Linked DNA regions of Frankia casuarinae. The protein of the gene in region 1 binds, or shares a complex with, the protein of each later gene. Links are inferred from orthologs where the notes say so. Each region holds a gene or a part of one and is shown on either strand. Other genes may lie near its edges.

Region 1 (5,545 bases):
CGTCGCTTCTTGTGACCTTCACCGACGATTCCGCGGACAGGCCGGCCCGGCGCGTCGGCGGCGTACCCGAGGTCCCGGGGGTGAGCATGCGTTCCCGCCTGCGGGACGCCGGCTCTGGAGAGCTCTGGTCGGGTCAGTTCGACCAGTCCGGAATCGAGTGCGTGGTGCGGCGGGTGCGGTTGGCGCCGGACCCGGTGCTGCGTTCCGCGGCGGTCATCGCGGCCCGGGCCCTCGTGGACCTGGAGCATCCCCATCTGGTGCCGGTCGTGGCGGTGTTGCCGACCGCGGAGGGCCTGGCGTTGATCACCGAGCCGGTCGTCGGCGGTGTCAGCCTCGCGCGGCTGCTCGCCGCCCGCGGGGACCTGGACCCCGGTGAGGTCGTCACGATCGGTCTGCCGATCGCGCAGGCCCTGGCCGCCGCGCACGCCGTCGGCGTCGTGCATGGCCGGCTCGAGCGTGCGGACATCCTGTTGGAGCCGAACGGTCGTCCGGTTCTGATCGGGCTCGGGGTCGCGGCGCTGGCCGACGCCGCCAGACCGGATCCGATTCCACCCGAGGCCGCGTCCGCGGACGTCCATGACCTGGCCACTCTGCTGCTCGGGGCGATGCGTGAGGCCACCGGGCCAGACGCGGCCGCGGTGGCGGTGGCGGTGGCGACCGCCATGATCGACGACCCGCGTCGGCGACCGAGCGCCCTGGAACTCGCCGCGTCGCTGGCCCGCAGCGCGACTCCGCTCCCGGTCCGCCTGGCGGGCGGCGGCGAGGTGGGCGGCGGCGAGCCGGGTGGCGCGGCGCGGCGCGGTCCCTCGCCGACCGACACCCTGCCGGCGATCCCCTGGGTGGACCCGCCCGACGATCCGGCCCCGCCCGACCGGGCCATCACCGGAGCGACGGCCGTCAACGCCGCGGAGCTGCTCGACTCGTTGCCGCCACCGCCCCGACGATCGACCCGTGCGACGACCAACCCTCGGAAGGCCGCCCGCGGTGGCGGTCGGGGCTCCGGGGGCAAGGGGTCGGCCACCCCGGGTGCGGCTGCTCCGGGGCCGCGGTCACCGCGTTCCGGCGGATCCACCGGAAGCGGCCAGGGGACGCAGCGAGGTCCGCGCGGGCACACGACCGCCTCGGGCTCCCCGGGTCCCGCGAGGCCCCCGGGGGGCCTCGGCTCCCCGGGCCGGAGCACCCGGCCGACCTCCGCGCGCCGACCGCGTCGGGTGGGAGCCCGCCGCCAGCGCTTGCTGTTCCCGGTGACCGCCGGGCTGGGCCTGCTGGTGGTCGTGGCGGCCGTCGCGTTGCTGCTGGCCAGCCCGGAGAAGGACGATGCACCCGGCGCGGCCGGGACGTCCGTGCCACCAACCGGTGCAGCCTCCGCGGCCGGGCGGGGACCGACGGCGTCGCCGGTCGCCAATCAGTCGCCCGAGCAGGTCTGGCGTTCGGTACTCGCCGAGTTGAACACCGCGCGCAGCCGTGCGTTCGAGCGGGCTGACGAGAGCCTCCTGACGGAGTCTGATGCCGCGGGTAGTGAGTTGCACGCTTCGGATATCGCGCTGATGAGGCAGGTGGTCGCGAGGGGGGCGCATGCCTCGGCACTGCGCAGCGACATCCTCGATCTCAAGGTCCGGGTCGAGGAACCGGACCGCACCGTGCTGCGGGTCACCCAACGCCTGAACGCCTACGACTTCCTCGACGCCGGGGGGAAGGTGCTGGCGCATCAGGCGGCGAAGTCGCCGGAACGGCGTGACCTCACCCTGATCCGTACCGGCTCCGGTTGGCGGGTCTCGGAGAACGTCCCGGTCACGGCCGGCTGACCGGACGGTCAGCCGGCCGTGACCGGGCTACAGGCCGAGTTCGGCTTCGAAGGCTCCGTTTTCCAGCCGGTGCTTGGTGAAGGCCAGGAAGCGAGCCGCGTCGGCACCGTCGACGATGCGGTGGTCGTAGGTGAGGGACAGGTACACCGTCGAACGAACCGCGATGATCTCGCCCAGCTCCGGATCGTCGACGACGGCCGGCTTCTTCGTCACGATGCCGGTGCCGAGGATGCCCACCTGCGGCTGGTTGATGATCGGCGTGTCGAACAGGGCGCCTCGACTGCCGGTGTTCGTCAGGGTGAAGGTGCCGCCGCCGAGCTCGTCGGGCGAGATTCGGTTGGCCCGGGTGCGGCTCGCCAGGTCGTCGATCTTGCGGGCCAGCCCGATGAGGTTGAGATCGCCGGCGTTGTGGATGACGGGCACGACCAGACCACGCTCGGAGTCCACGGCGATGCCGAGGTTCTCCTCTCCGTGGTAGGTGACCGTGCCCGCCTCGACGTCGATGCTGGAGTTGAGCTGCGGGAACTCACGCAGCGCCGCACAGGTCGCCAAGGCGAAGAACGGCAGGAATGACAGCTTGATGCCCTCCCGAGCCTGGAAGCCGCTCTTCGCCCGGTCCCGCAGCCGCGCGATCCGGGTGACGTCGGCCTCCACCACGGTGGTGAGCTGCGCGCTGATCTGCAGCGACTCGACCATGCGGCGAGCGACCAACGCCCGCAGGCGGGAGAGCTTCTCGGTCTGGCCGCGGACGGGGGCAGCGCCGGTCGGCGCCACGGTCGGCGCCACGGCTGGGGCTGTCGGGGCTGTGGGGGGGGTCGCGGGAGTCTCCTGCGCCGCGGGAGCCGCGTCCCGCGGCCGCGCGGCGTCCTGGATGTCCTGCTTGGTGACGCGTCCACCCGGCCCGGTTCCCGCCACGGTTCCCAGGTCCACGCCGAGCTCGGCGGCCATCTTGCGCACCAGCGGGGTGACGTAGCGACCGATGCCGCCGCCGTTCCCGTTGGCGGCGGCCGGGGTCTGGGCCGGGACCGGGGTGAGCTCCGGCTGACGAGCGAACGCCGGTGCCGGCGCGGGCGTCGGCGCGGGTGCGGGCGTCGGCGCGGGTGCGGGCGTCGGCGCGGGTGCGGGCGTCGGAGTGGGCGGAGGCGGCGGTGCCGCGGCAGCCGGCTTCACGGGTTCCGGCGCCGGTTCGGGTTCCGGCTCCGGCGCGGCGGGCGCCTGCGTGGCCTGCGCCGGTGCGGTGCCGCCACCCGCGGACCCGTCGTCGATCACCGCGAGCTCGACGCCGACCTCGACGGTCTCATCCTCGGCGACCTTGATCGAGCTGACGACACCGGAGGCGGGGGCGGGGATCTCGGTGTCGACCTTGTCGGTGCTGACTTCGAGCAGTGGCTCGTCGGCCTCGACGCGTTCACCCTCCTGCTTCAGCCACCGCGTGACGGTTCCCTCGGAGACACTCTCCCCGAGCCGGGGCATTGTGACAGATACAGACATGCTGGAACGACTCCTTTGTCGCGTCCGGCATCTGCACCGCGCGGGCGGCCGGCCGGAGGCGCTCATGCTTGGCGTGGCCTGAATCCTGGGCGGATCGGGCCGCGGGGGTGGCACGGGCAGGCACGATCCAGGGCGGTGCCCGCTAACCGTGGACGTGAAGGGGCTTGCCGGCCAGCGCCAGATGCGCCTCGCCGAGAGCCTCGGACAGCGTGGGATGCGGGTGGATGAGCTGGGCGACCTCGGCGGGGAACGCCTCCCAGTTGGTGATGAGCTGAGCCTCGGCGATGAGCTCGCCGACCCGGTCGCCGACCATGTGCACGCCCACCACCGGACCATCGGGGACCGCGATCACAGTGACCGCACCGGAGGTCCTGAGGATCTGGGACTTGCCGTTGCCCGCCAGGTTGTAGGTGACCGTCTTGATCTCGCCGTACCGCTCCCTGGCGACCGCGGCGGTCAGGCCGACCGAGGCCACCTCCGGGTGGGAGTAGGTGACCCGCGGAACGTTGTCGTAGTCGACCGGCACCGGGCCCAGCCCGGCAAGCTGCTCGGCGACGAAGATGCCCTCGGCGAAGCCGACGTGGGCGAGCTGGAGCCCGGGCCGCAGGTCGCCCAGCGCGGACACGGTCGGAATGTTCGTGCGTAGCTGACGGTCGACCAGCACATAGCCGCGGTCGGTCGCGATGCCGACCTCCTCGTAGCCGAGACCTTCCGAGACCGGTCCACGACCGACCGCGACGAGCAGCAGTTCGGCCTCGATGGTGGTCCCGTTCTCGAGGGACACCGTCACGCCCTGGTCGGTGGACTTCACCCCGGAGAACCGCGCGCCGAGATGCTGCTTGATGCCGCGCTTGCGGAAGGCACGCTCCAGCAGCTTGGAGCTGGACTCGTCCTCGAGCGGGACGAGGTGCGGCAGCGCCTCGACGATGGTCACCTCGGCCCCGTAGGACCGCCAGACGGAGGCGAACTCGCATCCGATGGCCCCGGCGCCCAGTACCACCGCGGAGGCCGGCACATGGTCGAGGGTCAGGGCGTCATCGCTGGTGATGACCTTGTCGTGGTCGATGTCCAGGCCGGGCAGGGTCTTGGAATAGGAACCGGTCGCGAGCAGGACGTGCCGACCCTCGATGACCCGGTCGCCGACGGCCACGGCGGTCGGGGAGACCAGCCGGCCGAATCCCTCGACGACCTCGATCCCCCGGGACTTGATCAGGCCGGTCAACCCCTTGAAGAGCCCGGCGATGACCGAGTCCTTGTAGGAGTTGACCGCGGCCATGTCGATGCCGTCGAGGGTCGAGCGAACCCCGAAGGCCTCGCTTTCGTTGATGTTGTCAACGATCTCCGCCGAATGCAGCAGCGCCTTGGTCGGGATGCAACCTCGGTGCAGGCAGGTGCCGCCGAGCTTGTCCTTCTCGATCAGAACGACGCTCAGGTCGAGTTCCGCGGCGCGCAGCGCGGCGGCGTATCCGCCGCTGCCGCCACCGAGGATGACCAGGTCGACGGGACCGGCCGCTGAATTCGCCACGCCAGGGGTCCCTTCTCGTTGAATCCTGTGGTCTTGCCGGTGGTGCCGAGAGCGTTACTAGTAGCGTCTGCTACGTCGAGTGACAAAGCCGGTGACGCGGTTGGCCGCCGCCCCCGACGGCGTTCCCACCGCTGAGCGCGGCAGCCGAAGCAGGAGCGTCAGGCCACGGCTCGCCTAGCCACGGCAACCGGATGCCAGTCTTTCACGTCGTGAGCCCACTGCCGCTCGGATGGGCGTGACTGTGCTGCATTGCGCGAGGCGCCAGCAACCATTGTGTACCTACCTTCCCCCGCAGGTCAGCCCTCGGCCGGGGACTCAGCCGGGGAACCGGTGGCCGAACCGGGGGAGGCCGTCGTCGTCGCGCGGTCCTGCGCCAGCTGGACGAGCGTGCGTACGATCATGCCGGTGCCTCCCTTGGGGGTGTGGCCGTAGGGCTCTCCACCGTTCCAGGAGGGACCGGCGATGTCGATGTGCGCCCAGGACACCTTCTCGGGGACGAACGAGGCGAGGAAGTGCGCGGCGACCAGCATGCCGCCGTCTCGGTTGCCTCCCGGTGGCACGTTGGCGATGTCGGCCACCGTCGAGTCCAGTCCCTTGCGCAGATCGGGCGGAAGGGGCATCGGCCAGACGCTCTCGTCGGCGGCGGCCGCCGCCGACGCGACCGCGTCCACCGCGGCCGCACGACCCATCAGTCCGCTCGTCCGGTGGCCGAGGGCGACGATCT
Region 2 (4,340 bases), 790 kb from region 1 along the record:
TCTCCGGGCCGCGCCGCGCGGCGAGTTCCTCGATCCCCCGGTCGGTGAAGTACATCGCTGCCCCCTGTCTGGCGAGCGGATGGCTGGCGAGCCGGACCGGCCGCCGCACGCCGGTGGCGCTGCCGGGCACGGCGGCCCGGGAACACCACCGGTGCGGCGGGACGGTCCTCGGATCGGGCGACGCTCCGCCGGCCGCGTGCTCAGTTCTCGAACGCCGCCTCGACCAGGGCCTGCTGCTCGCGCTCGTGCACCTTCGACGACCCCGAGGCCGGGGCCGCGGCGGCGCGCCGGGAGATGCGACGCAGCCGGATGTCGCCGGGCAGGAACTCGGTCAGGTTGAGGGCCATGTGCGGGTAGGCGCCCTGGTTCGCCGGCTCCTCCTGGAGCCAGACGATGTCCGTCACGTTCGGGTAACGCTCCAGGACCTGCGCGAGCTCCGGCCCGGGCGTCGGGTAGAGCTGTTCGACGCGCAACAGGGCGAATCGCTCGGCGTCGTCGTGCTTCCCCCGGGCGGCGGCGAGATCGTAGTAGACCTTGCCCGCCGTGAGCAGTATCCGGCGCACGGCCGACGGGTCCGTGACGGACCCGTCGTCGATCACCGGCTGCCAGCCGCCGCCGGTCAGCTCGGCCACGGTGGACGTTGCGGCCTTCAGCCGCAGCATCGACTTGGGGGTGAAGACCACCAGCGGACGCCGGACCGGCGAGAGGGCCTGCCGGCGCAGCAGGTGGAAGTAGCTGGCGGGGGACGAGGGTGCGGAGACCGTCATGTTGTTGTCCGCGCACAGCGACAAGAAGCGCTCGATGCGGGCGGAGGAGTGGTCGGGACCCTGACCCTCGTAGCCGTGCGGCAGCAGCAGGGTGACCGCCGACCGCTGGCCCCACTTGGCCTCACCGGCGGTGATGAACTCGTCAATGATCGACTGGGCGCCGTTGGCGAAGTCGCCGAACTGCGCCTCCCAGAGCACCAGCATGTCCGGCCGGGCGACCGCGTAGCCGTACTCGAAGCCCATCGCCGCGAACTCGCTCAACAGCGAGTCGTAGACGTAGAAGGTGCCGACACCGTCGTTCACGATGGTGCCGTCGAGGCCGTGGCGCAGGGTCCGCAGCGGGGTGTGGTCCGCGGCGCTGTGCCGGTCGACCAGCACGGCGTGCCGCTGGCCGAAGGTGCCCCGCCGGCTGTCCTGACCGGTCAGCCGCACCGAGCGGCCGTCGAGCAGGAGCGTTCCGAAGGCCAGGGTCTCCGCCAGCGCCCAGTCGATCAAGCCGGTCTCCACCATCTGGGCCCGCCGCTCGACCTGGGGACGCAGCCGTGGATGGACGGTGAAGCCCTCCGGCAGGTTGACCTGGGTCTCGATGACCTTCTTCACGGCCTCGTCGGACACGGCGGTGCTGACCGCGGCCGCCGCGGCGGCCTCCTCCGGGGTGGTGATGATGCGTGGCTGCGGCGACGAGCTCGCCGGGGTGGTGTCCCGGGTCTGCGCGAAGGCCTTCTCGAGCTCCGCGCGGTAGCTCTTCATCGCTTGCTCGGCCTCCTCGCGGGTGATGTCCCCGCGGCCGATCAGCGCCTCGGTGTAGAGCTTGCGCACCGAACGCTTGCTGGCGATGGTGTCGTACATCAACGGCTGGGTGAACGAGGGCTCGTCCATCTCGTTGTGCCCGCGCCGCCGGTAGCAGACCAGATCGATGACGACGTCCTTGTGGAACGCCTGGCGGTACTCGAACGCCAGCGCCGCAACCCGGACACACGCCTCCGGGTCGTCCCCGTTCACGTGGAAGATCGGTGCCTGGACCATCCGGGCGACGTCGGTGGCGTACACCGACGACCGGCCGGAGTCCGGCGAGGTGGTGAATCCGACCTGGTTGTTGATGACCAGGTGCACGGTGCCACCGGTGCGGTATCCCCGCAGCTGGGACAGGTTGAGGGTCTCGGCGACGACCCCCTGCCCGGCGAACGCGGCATCGCCGTGGACGAGTACCGGCAGAACGGTGAAACCCGCCGAGCCCTTGTCCAGAATGTCCTGCTTGGCGCGGACGACGCCCTCGGTGACCGGGTCGACCGCCTCGAGGTGCGACGGGTTCGCGACCACCGAAACCGGTACCGTGCGGCCGTCCTGGCCGGTGTAGACGCCCTCGGCGCCGAGGTGGTACTTCACGTCGCCGGAGCCGTGCGCCGTCTGCGGGTCGAGGTAGCCCTCGAACTCGGCGAAGATCTGCCGGTAGGACTTGCCGACGATGTTGGCGAGCACGTTCAGCCGGCCGCGATGGGCCATGCCGATGACGACCTCGTCCATCCCCGCGCCGGCGGCACGCGAGAGAACCTCGTCGAGGGCGGGGATCGTCGACTCGGCGCCCTCGAGGGAGAACCGGCGCTGGCCGACGTACTTGGTCTGCAGGAAAGATTCGAACGCCTCCGCGGCCCCGAGCCGCTCCAGCACGTGCAGCTGCTCGGCCGGGTCCGGCCGCTCCGCGGCCCGCTCGACCCGGGCCTGGATCCAGGCACGCTCATCCGGTTCCTGGATGTGCATGTACTCGATGCCGACCCGACGGCAGTACGAGTCGCGCAGGACCCCCAGGACGTCGCGCAGGGACATCGTCCGGTGCCCGGCGAAGCCGCCGACGGCGAACTCGCGGTCGAGGTCCCACAGGGTCAGCCCGTGGCTGATGATGTCGAGGTCGGGATGGCTGCGGATGGCGAACTCGAGCGGGTTCGTGTCCGCCATGAGGTGGCCGCGCACCCGGTAGGCGTGGATCAGTTCCAGCACCCGGGCGTTGTGGTCGAGGTCGCCCTCGTGCACGACCGGCATGTCGGCGACCCAGCGCACGGGCTCGTAGGGCACCCGCAGCGACTGGAAGATCTCGTCGTAGAAGCCCTCCTCGCCGAGGAGCAGCTGATGCATCCGGCGCAGGTACTCACCCGACTGGGCGCCCTGGATGATGCGGTGGTCGTAGGTGCTGGTCAGAGTGATGATCTTGGAGATCGCGAGCTTCGCCAGGGTGTTCGCCGACGCGCCGGAGAACTCGGCCGGGTACTCCATCGCCCCGACGCCGATGATCGTGCCCTGGCCCTCCATCAGGCGGGGCACCGAGTGCACGGTGCCGATGCCGCCGGGGTTGGTCAGGCTGATGGTGACGCCGGTGAAGTCGTCGGTGGTCAGCTTGTTCGTCCGGGCCCGGCGCACGAGGTCCTCGTAGGCCTGCCAGAACTGGGTGAAGTCCAGCGTCTCGGCCTTCTTGACGGCGGCGACAACGAGCTGGCGGCCCTTCGGGGTCACCAGGTCGATGGCGAGGCCCAGGTTGATGTGCTCCGGCTGGACGACGGCCGGCTTGCCGCCCACCTCCGTGTAGGAGGCGTTCATGACGGGATGCGCGGCCAGCGCCTTGACCATCGCGTAGCCGATGATGTGCGTGAAGGACACCTTGCCGCCGCTGGAGCGGGCCAGGTGCCGGTTGATCACGATGCGGTTGTCCGCGAGCAGCTTGGCCGGCACCGCCCGCACCGAGGTCGCCGTCGGGATGTGCAGCGAGGTCTCCATGTTGCTGACCACGCGGGCGGCGGCGCCGCGCAGCGGCGTGGCCGCCTCCGGAGCCTGCCTGTCGGCGGGTGCCGCCTGCTTCGGGGGCCCGGCGGGCTGTGCCGACGCCGGGACCGGCGCGGCCGGAGTAGACGGCGCGGCCGCGCTCGGCTTCACCGGAACAGGCGTAGTGTGGAAGACCTCACCATCCGGCGAAACCTCCCCGTTAGGTGCCGCCGTGGCGGCCTGCCCGGCGCCGCCCGCGGCGGCGGGCGGCGCGCCGGGGTGGTAATCGGAGAGGAACTCGCGCCACTCCGGCGACACGCTCTGCGGATCTTCGAGAAACTGTTGGTAGATCTCGAAGACCAGCCATTCGTTGGGTCCGAAGTCAGGTCCTGACGCAGGTACCGTCGGTGCTGTCACGGGGCCATTCGCCTCTATCCACGGTCTCGCTTCTCGGCCTCCGATAAGGCCCTTCCGCCACCGTCTGCCTATCCTACCCGCTCTGGGCATCCCGGCCTGGCCCGTCCATGATCGGTTACGAGTAGATTGCTCGGCGTGTTCTCCGGGATGGGCGGACCGGCGCCGGGAACGTCCGGTAGCTACAGCCAATCAGGGCGAGAGCGAGATCGTTCCATCGTTCACCGCGCGGTGGGGATACTCCCGGGCGGGCCGTCGGTTATGCTTCGGTGACGCCGGCCCGCATCATGGCCCCCGGACCCAATAAATGTCGCTTCGAGCGACCTACGCCCGTGAGGCGACCTGGCGGGCCGGCGTCTGCCTCCTGATGTTTCTGCTCCTCGGTGTCTTTTCTCCCTTGGTGTCGTT

What was found. Proteins that work in one complex are often made in the same cells at the same time.
Region 2: sucB (region 1) and FRANCCI3_RS18930 share a complex: the UniProt entries of both Bacillus subtilis proteins name them as parts of the 2-oxoglutarate dehydrogenase (OGDH) complex. The link is inferred for Frankia casuarinae from one-to-one orthologs.

The regions. Positions count from the first base shown.
Region 1 is NC_007777.1:3,705,235-3,710,779, reverse strand. What follows is about bases 1,065-3,911. They hold sucB (2-oxoglutarate dehydrogenase, E2 component, dihydrolipoamide succinyltransferase), read right to left. Parts: upstream 3,297-3,911; coding sequence 1,833-3,296; downstream 1,065-1,832. Other genes in these bases: lpdA (dihydrolipoyl dehydrogenase), read right to left, coding at 3,439-3,911; FRANCCI3_RS15765 (protein kinase), read left to right, coding at 1,065-1,805. Also shown: more of FRANCCI3_RS15765, read left to right, coding at 12-1,064; more of lpdA, read right to left, coding at 3,912-4,821; FRANCCI3_RS15750 (leucyl aminopeptidase), read right to left, coding at 5,118-5,545. UniProt on the Bacillus subtilis protein: E2 component of the 2-oxoglutarate dehydrogenase (OGDH) complex which catalyzes the second step in the conversion of 2-oxoglutarate to succinyl-CoA and CO(2).
Region 2 is NC_007777.1:4,493,359-4,497,698, reverse strand. The notes cover bases 1-4,335. They hold FRANCCI3_RS18930 (multifunctional oxoglutarate decarboxylase/oxoglutarate dehydrogenase thiamine pyrophosphate-binding subunit/dihydrolipoyllysine-residue succinyltransferase subunit), read right to left. Parts: upstream 3,936-4,335; coding sequence 201-3,935; downstream 1-200. Other genes in these bases: FRANCCI3_RS18935 (DUF6104 family protein), read right to left, coding at 1-55. UniProt on the Bacillus subtilis protein: E1 component of the 2-oxoglutarate dehydrogenase (OGDH) complex which catalyzes the decarboxylation of 2-oxoglutarate, the first step in the conversion of 2-oxoglutarate to succinyl-CoA and CO(2).